3 linked regions of the Geothrix sp. 21YS21S-2 genome follow. The protein of the gene in region 3 binds, or shares a complex with, the protein of the main gene of each other region. Links are inferred from orthologs where the notes say so. Each region holds a gene or a part of one and is shown on either strand. Other genes may lie near its edges.

Region 1 (4,501 bases), 940 kb from region 3 along the record:
TGCCGTTGCCCAGGAAGTCGCCCGTGGCGGCCAGGAGATCCTGGTCCACCGAGAGATCGCTGGTGTCGGCCGGTATCAGGTCGGATTTCGGGGTGTCGGCCCCCTTCTCGAAGTGGCCGGCCACGAAGCCCTGGGAGGGCTGCTTGAGGCGGGCCCCGTTGGTGAGGACCTTCCACCCCGGGGCGCCCTTGCGGGCGTAGACGAGGTCGGAGACCCCGGTACCCGTCAGGTCCAGGGGGGCGATGAAGGTGTCCTCCCCCAGGTCGGCCAGGTCCGCGGGGCCGGAGGCGCCGGGGGCGGCCAGCATGGGGAATGCAAAGGCTTCGGCCGAGTCCTGGGCCACGATGCGGAAGGCGCCCTTGTCCAGGGACGCGAGGCGCTGGAGGGGCTGCAGCGGGTGGATCGCCCCCTCCCCGACGGCGTCGGGGGCGGGCTTGAAGATGCCGTGGACGAGGCAATGGGTGAGGGGGGTGGTGGCGTGGGCGGTGGCCAAGCCTGCGGCCAGGGCAGCCCCGAGGAGGATGCGATGCATGGAGGTACTCCTTTATGGATAAAAAATGGACGTTATGGCGCGCCAATCCATGAATGCAAGGAGAACCTCCAAGGTTCTGTATAAATTAAAAATCAGGCTTCTTCGGCCCGTTCCTTCTCCAGCTGGGCCAGGAACACTTCCAGCCACTTGGTGGAGAACTCGCCCTTGATGAAGTCCGGGTGGTCCATGATGCGGCGGTGGAGGGGGCTGGTGGTCTTGATGCCCTCCACGACGATGGTGTCCAGGGCGCGGCGCATGCGGGCCAGGGCCTCGGTGCGGTCGTTGCCGTAGGCGATGAGCTTGGCGACCATGGAGTCGTAGTAGGGCGGGATGACCGCGTCCTGGTGCATGGCGGTGTCCATGCGGATGCCGGGACCGCCGGGGAAATGGAGCGCGGTGATGCGGCCGGGGCAGGGGGTGAACTTCCAGGGGTCCTCGGCGTTGATGCGGCACTCGATGGCCGCGCCCCGCAGGACGATGTCCTCCTGGGCGTAGGAGAGCTTGCGGCCCGCGGCGATGCGGATCTGCTCCTTGACGATGTCCACGCCCGAGACCAGCTCGGTGATGGGGTGCTCCACCTGGACGCGGGTGTTCATCTCCATGAAGAAGAAGTCGCCCCGCGCGTCCAGCAGGAACTCGATGGTGCCGGCGTTGAAGTACCCCACGGCCCTGGCGGCGCGCACCGCGGTGTCGTGGATGCGCTTGCGCAGCTCGGGCGTGAGCGCAGGGCTGGGGCTCTCCTCGATCAGCTTCTGGTGCCGGCGCTGGATGGAGCACTCCCGCTCGCCCAGGTGGATGATGTTGCCGAAGAGGTCGCCGAGAATCTGGACCTCGATGTGGCGGGGCTCCAGGAGGTACTTCTCCATGTACACCGAGTCGTCCGTGAAGGCGGCCTTGGCCTCGGTGCGGGCGGTGTTGTACATGTCCGACATCTCGTCGGGGGAGTTGACGATGCGCATGCCCCGGCCGCCGCCGCCGGCGCTGGCCTTGACGATGACGGGGTAGCCGATCTTCTCGCCCCAGGCCAGGGCGTCCTCCACCGTCTCCACGATGCCGTCGCTGCCGGGCATGAGGGGCACGCCCGCGGCCAGCATGGTGGCCTTGGCCTGGGCCTTGTTGCCCATGGTGCGGATGATCTCGGCGTTGGGGCCGATGAACACGATGCCGCAGGCCTGGCACACGTCCACGAAGTGCGGGTTCTCGCTGAGGAAGCCGTAGCCCGGGTGGATGGCCTCGGCGCCGGTGACTTCGGCGGCCGCGATGACCTGGGGGATGTTCAGGTAGGACTTCCCGCTCGGGGGCGGGCCGATGCAGATGTCCTCGTCGGCGAACCGCACGTGCAGGGCGTTGCGGTCGGCCTCGGAGTACACGGCCACCGTCTGGATGCCGAGTTCCTTGCAGGCGAAGATCACCCGGAGGGCGATCTCCCCGCGGTTGGCGATGAGGATCTTGCGGAAGGGCGGCTCGCCGTTCTTGACGGCGGGCTTGCGGTTGGGGGTCGCGCGCTTGACGGGGCTCATGGCGCTAGCGCACCCGAACGGCGAAGAGCCGCTCGCCGTACTCCACAGGCTGGCCGTTCTCCACCAGGACCGCCACCACCTCGCCGGCCACGTCGCACTCGATCTCGTTCATGAGCTTCATGGCCTCGACGATGCAGAGGGTCTGGCCGGGCTTCACGTAGTCCCCGGGCTGCACGTAGCTGGGGCCGTTGGGCGTGGGGCTGCGGTAGTAGGTGCCCACGATGGGGCTGGTGATGAAGTGGATGCCGGGATCCTCCGGCTTCTCCTCCGCCGCGGGCTGGGCCGGGGCCACCAGGGTGTGGGTGGGCATGGCCGCCAGGGGCATGACGGGAACCGTGGAAGGCGGGGGCGGGACGGGGGCGGGGGCGCCGCCCTTGCGGATGCGGAACTTCACGCCACCCGTCTCCATCTCGAATTCGTCGATGTGTTCCCGGGCCACCAGGCCGATGAGGGCCTTGATGTCCTCCAGGCCCAGGGCGAGGGCTCCGGAGGGAGCCTTGGCGGGGAGGGCGCGGGGGGGAGCGGGTTTCTTGGCAGGACTCATGGGCACTCCACGGGGAGCATCAGTCGACGCTCGGGGGTTCGTCCGGGGTTTCCGCGAGGACGGCGGCCTTGCGGGAGCGTCCCTTCAGGCCGGTCTCGTCGGGCCGGAATTCCTTGCTGGCGGCGTCCAGGATCCCGTTCACGAACTGGGTTCCCTCCTGGTCGCTGAATTCCTTCACGATCTCCAGCGCCTCGTTGATGACGATGGGGAAGGGTATCTCCTTCAGGAACATGAGCTCGTAGACCCCGAGGCGCAGGAGGTTGCGGTCCACCACGGCCATGCGGTGGATCTTCCAGTGCTCGGCGAAGCGGGTGAGGACGGCGTCGATCTCCTCCAGGTGCCCGTGCACCCCGTCAACCAGGCGCCGGGCGTAGTAGAACGCGTCCCGGTTCAGGTCCTGGATGGCGTTGAAGCCCGCGAACACCTCGTCGGGGAGGTAGTCCGTGAGATCCATGGCATAGAGCATCTGGAGGGCGTATTCGCGCCCCCGCCTGCGAACACCCATTACTTCGTCCCCTTCCTGGGTCCCGGAAGGGCGCGGAAGAGATCCACGGATTCCAGGAGCGTCATGGCTGCTTCCCAGCCCTTGTTGCCCATCTTGGTGCCGGCGCGGTCGATGGCCTGCTCCACCGAATCGGTGGTGAGCACGCCGAAGATGACCGGGATGCCCGCCTCCAGGCCCACCTGGGCGGTGCCCTTGGTGACCTCGTTGGCGATCATGTCGAAATGGGGCGTCCCGCCGCGGATGACCGCGCCCAGGACCACGATGCCGGCGTAGTTGCCGGTCTGGGCAACCTTCCTGGCCACCTGGGGCAGCTCGAAGGCCCCCGGAACCCGGATGAGGTCGATCTGGGCCTCGCTTCCCCCGTGCCGGAGGATGCAGTCCGTGGCGCCGCCTATCAACCGGTCCACGATGAATTCATTAAAACGTGCGGCAACGAGAGCGAACCGGTCGCCCTTTTCCACACGTAGCTGGCCCTCAAAGATCCCCATGGGAACCCCCCGAAAGGTGGTTGAATTGAAGACAATAGCACAACTGGAGGCAAAGTCGAATCAAAGGGGGTGCTCCAGGGCCAGGCCCGCGTCCGCAAGTCCCCAAGGCACAAGGTGATCAATCTGATCCCGGCCCAGGGTGATGCCGAAGAGTCGCCAAACGGCCAGGGAGTATACGTCGGGCAGGTACCGGCCCCACATCTTCACCGGCAGCTCCCCCACCTCGATCGTGGGCGACAGGGCCAGCATGAGCATGTACTCGATGAGGAAGGACGCGTTGGACGCGATGCGGCCCGAGTAGGTGACGCCCGCGCGCTGCTCCAGGATGCGGGCCTCGTGGATGCAGGAGCCGAACTCGCTCTCCACCAGGTCGGCATGGGTGGTGAGGATCACCTCGGCGCGGAAGCTGCGCTCCCCCCCTTCCACGAAGGCCGGGAAGCCCTCGGCGAGCTCGGCGGGCGTGAGCCCCTTGCCGGCGTGGCGGGCCCAGTCCCAGTCCCTGGCCAGGTCCACGAGGACGCCGGGTTCGGGCACCCTCAGGTCCACCAGGAGGTTGATGTCGTTGTAGCGGCCCCGGTGCTCCTCCTTCACGACGCCCACCACGGCGGGGTGGCGGCGGATGGCCTCCTCCATGGACTCCATCTCCCCGGGGGTGCCCACGAACTTGAGGCCGATGCCGTCGTCGATGCGCAGGTCCTCGGGCTTGAAGACCAGGACGCCGTCCCGGAAGGTGCGGCTCACGATGCGCTCGGCCTGGTCGTAGTCCTGGGCCATCTCCTGCTTGGAGGAGAGGAGCTCCTTCAGGGGGATGCCGTAGGTCTCCGCGCGCTGCTGGGCCAGGAGCCGGGCCCGCTCGTTGATGGCCCCCGCGAGCCGGTCCGCCACGCGCCGCGAGCACTTCTCGGCGATGCG
Region 2 (4,564 bases), 2.7 Mb from region 3 along the record:
CCAGGCGGCGGGAGCTGCTCGCCCAGGGCGCGCTGGATCTCCCGGCGCTCCAGGTTGAGGGCCTCCACCCGCTCCATGAGGCCGGCGGCGGTGGCCGCGTCCCGGGCCAGGAGGAGGCGCACCGCGTCCTCGGCCCCGCCCATGCGGCCCACGGCGTTGAGGCGGGGGCCGATCTGGAAGCCGATGTCCTTGCCCCGCACCGCGCCGTCGACCTTGGAGGCCCGCAGGAGGGCCGAGAGCCCCGGCCCGTTGGCTCCGGCCATGGCCAGGAGCCCGCGCTTGACCAGGAGGGCGTTCTCGCCCCGCAGCGGCACCATGTCGGCCACCGTGCCCAGGGCCACCAGCTTCAGGAGCCCGTCCAGGAACGGCCCGTCCTCCGCGCGCGGCGTGGGCGCTGCGTCCAGCAGGGCCTGGGCCAGCTTGAAGGCCACCCCCACGCCGGCCAGGGAGGGATTGGCATAGTCCTCCAGGCCCGGGTGCACCACCGGGCAGGGCGGCAGCACGGGGCCCAGGGCGTGGTGGTCGGTGATGATCCAGTCGGCGCCCAGCTCCTTCGTGGCCTCCACCTCCGCCACGCTGCGCACGCCGCAGTCCACGGAGATGAGCAGGGTGGGCCTGCGCTCGGCGACGACCTCCCGGATGCACTCCAGGTTGAGGCCGTAGCCGTCGTTGAACCGGTTGGGGATGAAGAAGCTGGCCCTGGCCCCCAGCTTCTCCAGGACCCGCATGAGCAGGGCCGTGGCCGTGACGCCGTCCACGTCGTAGTCGCCGTAGACGCAGATGGTCTCGCCCGCCTCGCAGGCCGCGCGGACGCGCGCCACCGCCGCGGCCACGCCCGGCAGCAGGAAGGGGTCGGTGGACCGGGCCCAGGAGGGGTCCAGGCGCCAGCCCAGCTCCTCGCCCTCGGCGTCCCGCAGCCACGCCAGGCGCGCCCCTTCGGGGCTGAGGTCCCAGGCCCGGGCAAGGGCCGTCCAGGGGCTGGTGCCCGGCACGGGGGCCCGGCGCATGCGCCAGGGCAGCGGGTTCATCGGACTACGCTGCCCATGCGGGCGAACTTTTCGTAGCGCTGGTCGATGAGCTCCTGCGGCCCCAGGGGGCGCAGGGCCTCCAGGGCCTTGAGCACCGCGTCCTTGAGCAGGGAGGACGCCTGGTCCCAGTCCCCGTGGGCGCCGCCCAGCGGCTCGGGGATGATGCCGTCGATGAGCCCCTGGGCCAGCAGATGCGGGGCCGTGATCTTCAGGGCCTCCGCGGCCGCCGGGGCCTGGGAGGCGTCCTTCCAGAGGATGGAGGCGCAGCCCTCGGGGGTGATGACGGAGTAGACCGCGTATTCCTGCATGAGGACGGTGTTGGCCACGCCCAGGGCCAGCGCGCCGCCCGAGCCCCCCTCCCCGATGACGACGGCCACCACCGGCACCTTGAGCCGGGCCATCTCCTTCAGGTTCCGGGCGATGGCCTCGGCCTGGCCCCGCTCCTCGGCGTCCAGGCCCGGGTAGGCGCCCTGGGTGTCGATGAGGGTGAGGACGGGCCGGTTGAACTTCTCGGCCAGCTTCATGAGGCGCAGGGCCTTGCGGTACCCCTCGGGCTTGGGCATCCCGAAGTTGCGGATGATCTTCTGCTTGGTGTCCCGGCCCTTCTGCTGGCCCAGGACCATCACCGGGAAGCCCCCGATCCAGCCCATGCCGCCCACGATGGCCGCGTCGTCCCCGAAGTTCCGGTCCCCGTGGATCTCCTCGAACCGGTCGCAGATGCGCTCGATGTAGTCCAGCGTGTAGGGCCGGCGGGGGTGCCGGGCCAGCTGGGTGCGCTGCCAGTCGGTGATGGAGGCGAAGACCTCCGCCTTGAGCTTGTCCACTTTCTTGCGGAGGCGGTCCCGCTCCTTGGTCTTGGCCGGGTCCATCTCCAGGGCCCGGATCTGGGCCTCGAGGTCGAGAATGGGCCGTTCCAGATCGGCAAGGTCAGTGGTTTGTCCGCTCAAAAGCACCTCGGAAGGATGGAAAGTCCAGTTTAGAGGCCCCGGCCCCCAAAGGCCAGCGCCGCCTTCCTTGCGGCGGAGGGCCGGGGCGCCCATCCTTGGGGCTGGAGGTGCGACATGCGAGCCTGGGTCATGGGTTTTCTGGTTTCCGGACTGGCGCTGGCACAGACCCCCGCCATCGACGTGCTCGGGAAGGTCCTCCCGGTGGTGCCGGGCCCGATGCCTTCCGAGCGCCTGCGCGACCTGGCCGTGGGCCCCGGCAATTCCGGCATCGAGGTCAAGATCCGCCGTTCCGCCAGGCGCACCGGCTTCCTTCCGGCCGTGGAGGTGCCCAAGGGGGAGGCCATCGCCGTCACCCACGAGGTTTCCGGCCCCGCGGGCTGGCAGGCCTACCGGGTGGAAACGGCCCCCGGCGAGAAGGTCCACGCCAGGCTCCGTTCGGACCACGAGGCCTGGTACGTGGTGAAGTGCGTGAACAGGAACGGGCAGCTGGAGCAGGGCATGCTCCAGAACCTGATCCGCACGGGGAATCCGGAGGCGACCTACCAGAACCCGGGCAAGCAGGCGGCGACGGTGTTCTTCGTGGTGGATACCACGGAGATCCTCGCGGGGAGGGAGCCTTACGTGGTGACATTCACCCGGGAGAAGGCGCCTGAGGTGGCGGCGAAGTAGATGGACTAGGTTGGCAGGCGGCTTGTCCCCTTGCCCACGACCCACCATGCAATGACTATTTGTTTTCATTACTTAAGGAAAGACTAAACGCTGGGGCGATGAGAAAGACGTCTGCTCTCAGCGCCCCAGCGAATCCTCTGCGTTTGGTCCTTTTCTGACACATTCCGAATTCCACGTTCGATGCGAAGTGGGTCGGCGCAAATGATCGGAAGGACAGCCAACCCAGTCCAACCAGGTACCGGAACGTAATCCCTCAAGGATTGAGTGCAGGACCCCAATACCGCAAAAGGTGAATATCATTTCACCCTATCCTGTACGGATGCATCTGACATTGACGGCATGCCTACTATTCCAGCCGATCCCTGGGGGAAAGGCGTCGAAGCCGCAGGCGGCCGTCCAGGAAGTCCAGGGAAGCACCATCGAGATCCCGGCCATCCCGCCTTCGGTCCAGGAGGCCAGGACTGGGTATTCCGCCTCCCGGGCCCGCATCCTCAAGGAGCTCCAGGACCTGGAAGCCGAGATCGGGGCCTGTTATCAGGCAGATGAGAAGAACGGCAGCTTCAATGCCTTGTCCCGGAATCTGGTCATCGCTGGCAGCCACAGGCAGGAATCCAGCGAGGCAATCACTTACATCAAGGACTTCAAGTTCCTTCAGCTGGAATCCGCCGTGCAAGGCCAATGGAATACATGGCAGTCCTATCTCCTGACAAAAGCCTGGTTCATGGACGGCACAGGCGCCGGTCGGGCCATCAAGTTCGAAGCGGAAATGTACCCTGTGAACTACGTGGACTATGAGCTGGCGGCCAGCAATGAGAAGGTCAGGATCTATACGACCGGGTCCAGCCTGGTCCTCCTCGATGAACTCACCCGCACCCGCAGTCCCTTTTCCGGCGTCCTCGCCATCAAGGCGCTCGACTACCGGTCCCGGGCCGCCGACGCCGAGCGCGTCCTCGGCATGGCCGGGCAGCAGCTCCGCGCCCTGGAGGCGCTCTGGAACCCGCTCCGGATCCACCTGGAAAACGCCGCCTCCTCCTTCCTGCGATTCGAATACGAGAACCAGGGCGTCCGGGATCAGGGCATCCAGGCCCTGTTGAAGAAGGCGAAGATCCAGATGCTGGAGCGGTGCCGGTACAGCCTGTGGTTCTGCCTCCTTGTCTGGGCCCATTTCGCCTCCCAGCCGCTGCCCGCCCTGTACCCCAGATTCCCGGGTATCTACTGAATATGGGATCCGCTACTATCTGTTCATCCAATCCAGGGGGTGCAGCGATGACCGGAACGACCCGATCCGCCGTGGAGGATGTCATAACCGGCCGCTATTCCTGCCGCGCCTTCCTGCCCGATCCCGTACCCCGGGAGGAGATCGCCGCGATCCTCTCCCTCGCGTCCCATGCGCCCTCCGGAACCAACATCCAGCCCTGGAAGGCCTGGGTGCTGACGGGCGCCGCCTTGAAGCGGGTCAGCGAACGGCTGGTCGCGCTCTGCAACGATCCCGAGGCATCGGCGGCCCACTCGGATCCCTACCCGTACTACCCGAAGAGCTGGATCTCGCCCTACGTCGAGCGCCGGCGCAAGGTCGGCTTCGCGCTGTACGGCCTGCTGGGGATCCAGAAGGGCGACGCAAGGCGCATGCAGGAACAGCATGCCCGGAACTTCAAGTTCTTCGATGCGCCGGTGGGGCTCATCTTCACGGTGGACACCGTCCTGGAGCAGGGAAGCTGGCTGGACTACGGGATGTTCCTGCAGACCCTCATGCTGGCCGCCAAGGCCCGGGGCCTGGACACGTGTCCGCAGGCCGCGTTCATCCAGTTCCACCGCGTCCTGCGGGAGGAGCTCGGCATTCCCGACAGCCAGGCGATCGTCTGCGGCATGTCGCTCGGGCACGCCGACCCGCAAGCTCCCGAAAATGCGCTGCGCACCGAG
Region 3 (4,424 bases):
GAGCAGGGCTTCGGCGACACGCTGATGTTCATCCGCTACGCGGCCCGGATCCGGGCCCTCGGCGGCCGGGTGGCGGCCCTGGTCCAGCCCCAGCTCGTCTCCGTCCTGGCGTCGGTCCAGGGGGTGGACACCTGGTTCACCCTCGCGGACCCCGTGCCGCGCTATGACCTCCACCTGCCCCTGCTCTCCGTCCCCCGGGTGCTGGGCACGCGCCTGGACTCCATTCCCGCCGAAGTGCCCTACGTCTTCGCGCCCCCCGAGCCCTCCCCCGCGTCCGACGCGGTGCTCCCCTCCCCGAACCTGAAGGTGGGCCTCGTGTGGGCCGGAACCCGGGACCATTCCCTGGATGCCCTGCGCACCCTGCCCCTCGCCAGCCTGGAAGCCCTCGGCCGGGTCCCCGGCGTGGACTGGTACAGCCTCCAGGTGGGCTACGAGGGCGGCCTCCCCTTCGACAACCTGCGCGACCTGGCCCCGCTGTTGCGGGACTTCGGCGACACGGCCCGCGTCCTGGCGAAGCTCGACCTCCTGATCACGGTGGATACCGCCGTGGCCCACCTGGCGGGCGCCATGGGGGTGCCCGCCTGGCTTCTCCTGCCTCTGGTGCCGGACTGGCGCTGGCTCCTGGACCGGGAGGATTCCCCCTGGTACCCGACCTTCCGCCTTTTCCGCCAGCTGGACGGCCACACCTGGGACGGCGTGCTGGCCCGGGTCGAGGAATCCCTTAACGACCTAATGAACACCCGCCGTGGAACCTGCTAGACTTTTCGTTGTTCCACGCAGAGGTTTCCCAGGTGCCCCCAATCCCGAACCCCGCCGCCGAGGTCCTGTCATGACCGCCAGGATCATCGCGTTGGCCAATCAGAAGGGCGGCGTCGGCAAGACGACGTCCGCCATCAATCTGGCCGCATCCCTGGCCATGATGGAAAAGCTCGTGCTCCTGGTGGACTTCGACCCCCAGGGCCACAGCACCACGGGTCTGGGCTTCCCCAAGCCCGACCACCGCGCGGGTTCGTACGCCCTCATGAAGGGCGCGCCGGTTGAGGCCCTGGTCCTGACCACCGAGGTGCCCATGCTCCAGGTGGTGCCCGCGGGCAAGGACCTGGCCCAGCTGGAATTCGAGCTCTTCGAGCTGCCCGAGCTCCAGGTGCTGCGCCGGGCCCTGAAGCCCGTCCTCGGGAAGTACGACTACATCCTCATCGATCCCCCGCCCAGCCTCGGCATGATCACGCTCAACGCGCTGACGGCCGCGGACGAGGTGATCATCCCCATGCCCTGCGAGTTCCTCGCCATGGACGGGCTGGCCGAGCTGGTGGAGACCATCCGCCGCATCCAGGCCGGGCCCAACCCCGCCCTCAAGCTGGGCGGCATCCTCCTGACCATGGCCGAGGAGCGCACCAACCTGGGCTCGGCGGTCGCCTCGGAAGTGCGCGCAGCCTTCCCCGGCAAGGTCTTCCAGACCCAGATCCCCCGCAACATCCGCCTGGCCGAGGCGCCCAGCCACGGCAAGCCCGTGGCCTTCTACGACCTCCGTTCCAAGGGGGCGCAGGCCTACCTGAATCTGGCCAAGGAGTGGCTGGGGATCGAAGAACCCCTCATCCCGCGAGGACCCGCATGACCACCCCCAAACGACCCGCCCTGGGCCGGGGCCTCACCTCCCTCATGAGCCAGCTGGCTCCCGAGGACACCAGCAACCGCGAGGTGCCCGTGGGCTCCCTGGTGGCCAACCGCCACCAGCCCCGCCTCCACTTCGACGAGGCGCTGCTCGACGATCTGGCCGCCAGCCTCAAGACGCACGGCATGGTGCAGCCCATCGTCGCCCGCAAGGTGGGCGACCGCTACGAGATCATCGCCGGCGAGCGCCGGTGGCGCGCCGCCAAGAGGGCCGGCCTGGCCACCGTCCCGGTGGTCATCAAGGACGTCCCCGACGACCGCCTGCTGGAATTCGCCCTGGTGGAGAACATCCAGCGCCAGGAACTGAATCCCATCGAGGAGGCCAAGGCCTACTTCCAGCTGGGCGAGCACCTTCGCCTCACCCAGGAGCAAGTGGCCGACCGGGTGGGCAAATCCCGCCCCCAGGTGGCCAACACCCTGCGCCTCCTGCGCCTGCCCACGCGCATCCAGGAAATGGTGTCCTTCGCCAAGCTCTCCACCGGCCACGCCAAGGTGCTGCTGGGCGTCGACGACGCCCGGGTCCTGGACCAGCTCGCCGACGAGATCGTGGACAAGCAGCTCAGCGTCCGGGCCCTGGAGGCCCGGGTGCACAAGCTCGCCCGCACCGTGAAGGGCAAGGCCCGGCGGCACCACCATCCTCATGCCGTATTCATCAAAGCCGCGGCCGAGGAGCTCACCCAGGCCTGGCGCACCCGCGTGGAGATCAAGCCCAGGGGCAAGGGCGGATCGCTCCAGATCCACTACGGCAGCGAAGCGGAGCTGGACCGCATCTTCGAAGGCTTGAAAAAGGGGCCGGGAAGCCGTTAAGGTTCTCGTCCGGGGGTGCGATGTCCTGGTTCATCAAGAAGCGTCAGCAGAAGACCGCGGTCGAGGAGCGCACCGTCCGGGTTCCCGAAGGGTTGTGGATCAAGTGCGACGCCTGCCGTGAGCTGATCTACCGCGCCGAACTCGCCAACACCCGCAACGTCTGTCCCAAGTGCGGCTACCACTTCCGCATCGGCGTCGCCGAGCGCCTTGAGTCCGTCATGGACCCCGGCTACGAGGAGCTTTTCGGGGAACTCCGCAGCGGCGACCCCCTGAAATTCTCCGCCGCCAAGCCCTACGCCGACCAGCTCAAGAAGCTCCACGGCCTGGGCCACGACCACGACGCCGTGCTCGTGGTGGAGGGGACCCTCAAGGGCCACCCCGTCGTCATGGGCGTCATGGACTGGGACTTCCTCGCCGCCAGCATGGGCAGCGTGGTGGGCGAGAAGCTCCGCCTGGGCGCGGAACGGGCCCTCGGGAAGCGCTGCGCCTTCATCATCGTCAGCTGTTCGGGCGGGGCCCGCATGCAGGAGGGGGCCCTCTCCCTCATGCAGATGGCCAAGGTGAGCGCGGCCCTGGCCCGGCTGGACTCCGCGGGCCTGCCCTACCTCTCCATCCTCACCGACCCCACCACCGGCGGCGTCAGCGCCAGCTACGCCATGCTGGGCGACCTGAACATCGCCGAGCCCAAGGCCCTCATCGGGTTCGCAGGCCCGCGGGTCATCGAACAGACCATCAAGCAGACCCTCCCCGAAGGCTTCCAGCGCTCCGAGTTCCTCCAGGCCCACGGCATGGTGGACAAGGTGGTGCCCCGGGACCGCCTGCGGGAATTCGTGGCCACGGCCCTGGACTGGATGACCGATCCTCATGGGTGACCTGGCCCGCCTGCGGATGCTCGAGGCTCGCGGGCACTGGGGCATCAAGTGCGGCCTGGAGAATCCGAGGGGCCTGCTGGCCCGCCTGGGCCGCCCCGAGCGGTGCTGCCCCGTGATCCTGGTGGCCGGCACCAACGGCAAGGGCTCCACCGGCGCCTTCCTGGTCAACGCGCTGCGCGCCTGCGGCCTGCGGGCCGGGTGGACCACCTCCCCCCACCTGGTGTCCCCGGGTGAGCGCATCTGGATCGATGGCGCCGGTCTGGAAGCCGCCCACCTGGACGCGCTCCTGACCGACGCTTTCAAGGCCGAAGCGGCCCTGGGCATCCAGGCGACCTATTTCGAGCTGATGATTGCGTCCGCCTTCCTGGCCTTCCGGGAGGCCGCCGTGGACATCGCCGTGGTGGAGGTAGGCATGGGCGGCCGCTGGGACGCCACCAACGCGTCCGATCCCCTGATCACCGTGCTGACCAACGTCGAGCTGGATCACATGCAGTACCTGGGTCCCACCCGGGAGGCCATCGCCCGGGAGAAGCTCTGCGCAGCCCGCCAAGGCCGCCCCCTGGTCCTCGGTCCGCGCCTGGATCCCGCATGGGTGTGGCCCCTGCTGGAATGCCGCCCCATCCTGTACCCCGCCCCGGCCATGGCCGCCCAGACCCTGGCCTGGGACCACAGCCTCGTGGAGGGCCACCGCATCCCGCTGGCCGGCGCCCACCAGCTGGAGAACCTCGCCACCGCCTGGGAGGTGCTCCGCCGCCTCGGCCTGCCCGAGGCCAGGGCCTGGGAGGGCATCGGCCGCACCGCCTGGCCCGGCCGGCTCTGGGCCGTGCCCGGCCTGCCCGGCGTGACCATGGACGGCGCCCACAACCTGGACGGCGCCAAGCGCCTGGCCGACCACGCGGTGGCCACCGGGGTAAGCCCCCACCTCTACTTCAGCGCCATGGGCGACAAGGACCTGGCCGGCATGCGGGACGAGCTGGCCCGCATGCGCCCGGCCCGGGTCACCCTCGTGCGCGGTGAGAACCCCCGCTACGCAACCTCCCAGGCCCTTCGCGCCGTGTGGGGCGAAGGCTGCGA

What was found.
Region 1: the proteins of accD (region 3) and accB are in contact, whole or in part, in a solved structure (PDB 8UXZ), measured with the Escherichia coli proteins. The link is inferred for Geothrix sp. 21YS21S-2 from one-to-one orthologs.
Region 2: the proteins of accD (region 3) and RAH40_RS02910 are in contact, whole or in part, in a solved structure (PDB 8UXZ), measured with the Escherichia coli proteins. The link is inferred for Geothrix sp. 21YS21S-2 from one-to-one orthologs.

Annotation. Positions count from the first base shown.
Region 1 is NZ_CP132910.1:2,418,954-2,423,454, reverse strand. The notes cover bases 827-3,762. They hold accB (acetyl-CoA carboxylase biotin carboxyl carrier protein), read right to left. Parts: upstream 2,597-3,762; coding sequence 2,057-2,596; downstream 827-2,056. Other genes in these bases: RAH40_RS10660 (hypothetical protein), read right to left, coding at 3,650-3,762; ribH (6,7-dimethyl-8-ribityllumazine synthase), read right to left, coding at 3,101-3,589; nusB (transcription antitermination factor NusB), read right to left, coding at 2,616-3,101; accC (acetyl-CoA carboxylase biotin carboxylase subunit), read right to left, coding at 827-2,052. Also shown: RAH40_RS10685 (hypothetical protein), read right to left, coding at 1-532; more of accC, read right to left, coding at 625-826; more of RAH40_RS10660, read right to left, coding at 3,763-4,501. UniProt on the Escherichia coli protein: This protein is a component of the acetyl coenzyme A carboxylase complex; first, biotin carboxylase catalyzes the carboxylation of the carrier protein and then the transcarboxylase transfers the carboxyl group to form malonyl-CoA.
Region 2 is NZ_CP132910.1:637,621-642,184, reverse strand. What follows is about bases 1-2,999. They hold RAH40_RS02910 (acetyl-CoA carboxylase carboxyltransferase subunit alpha), read right to left. Parts: upstream 1,976-2,999; coding sequence 1,025-1,975; downstream 1-1,024. Other genes in these bases: RAH40_RS02900 (hypothetical protein), read left to right, coding at 2,964-2,999; RAH40_RS02905 (hypothetical protein), read left to right, coding at 2,090-2,644; RAH40_RS02915 (DHH family phosphoesterase), read right to left, coding at 1-1,028. In the rest of the region: more of RAH40_RS02900, read left to right, coding at 3,000-3,863; RAH40_RS02895 (nitroreductase), read left to right, coding at 3,911-4,564; RAH40_RS02890 (DUF3788 family protein), read left to right, coding at 4,548-4,564. UniProt on the Escherichia coli protein: Component of the acetyl coenzyme A carboxylase (ACC) complex. First, biotin carboxylase catalyzes the carboxylation of biotin on its carrier protein (BCCP) and then the CO(2) group is transferred by the carboxyltransferase to acetyl-CoA to form malonyl-CoA.
Region 3 is NZ_CP132910.1:3,363,697-3,368,120, reverse strand. What follows is about bases 1,566-4,424. They hold accD (acetyl-CoA carboxylase, carboxyltransferase subunit beta), read left to right. Parts: upstream 1,566-2,498; coding sequence 2,499-3,350; downstream 3,351-4,424. Other genes in these bases: RAH40_RS14785 (folylpolyglutamate synthase/dihydrofolate synthase family protein), read left to right, coding at 3,343-4,424; RAH40_RS14795 (ParB/RepB/Spo0J family partition protein), read left to right, coding at 1,612-2,478; RAH40_RS14800 (ParA family protein), read left to right, coding at 1,566-1,615. In the rest of the region: RAH40_RS14805 (tetratricopeptide repeat-containing glycosyltransferase family protein), read left to right, coding at 1-759; more of RAH40_RS14800, read left to right, coding at 830-1,565.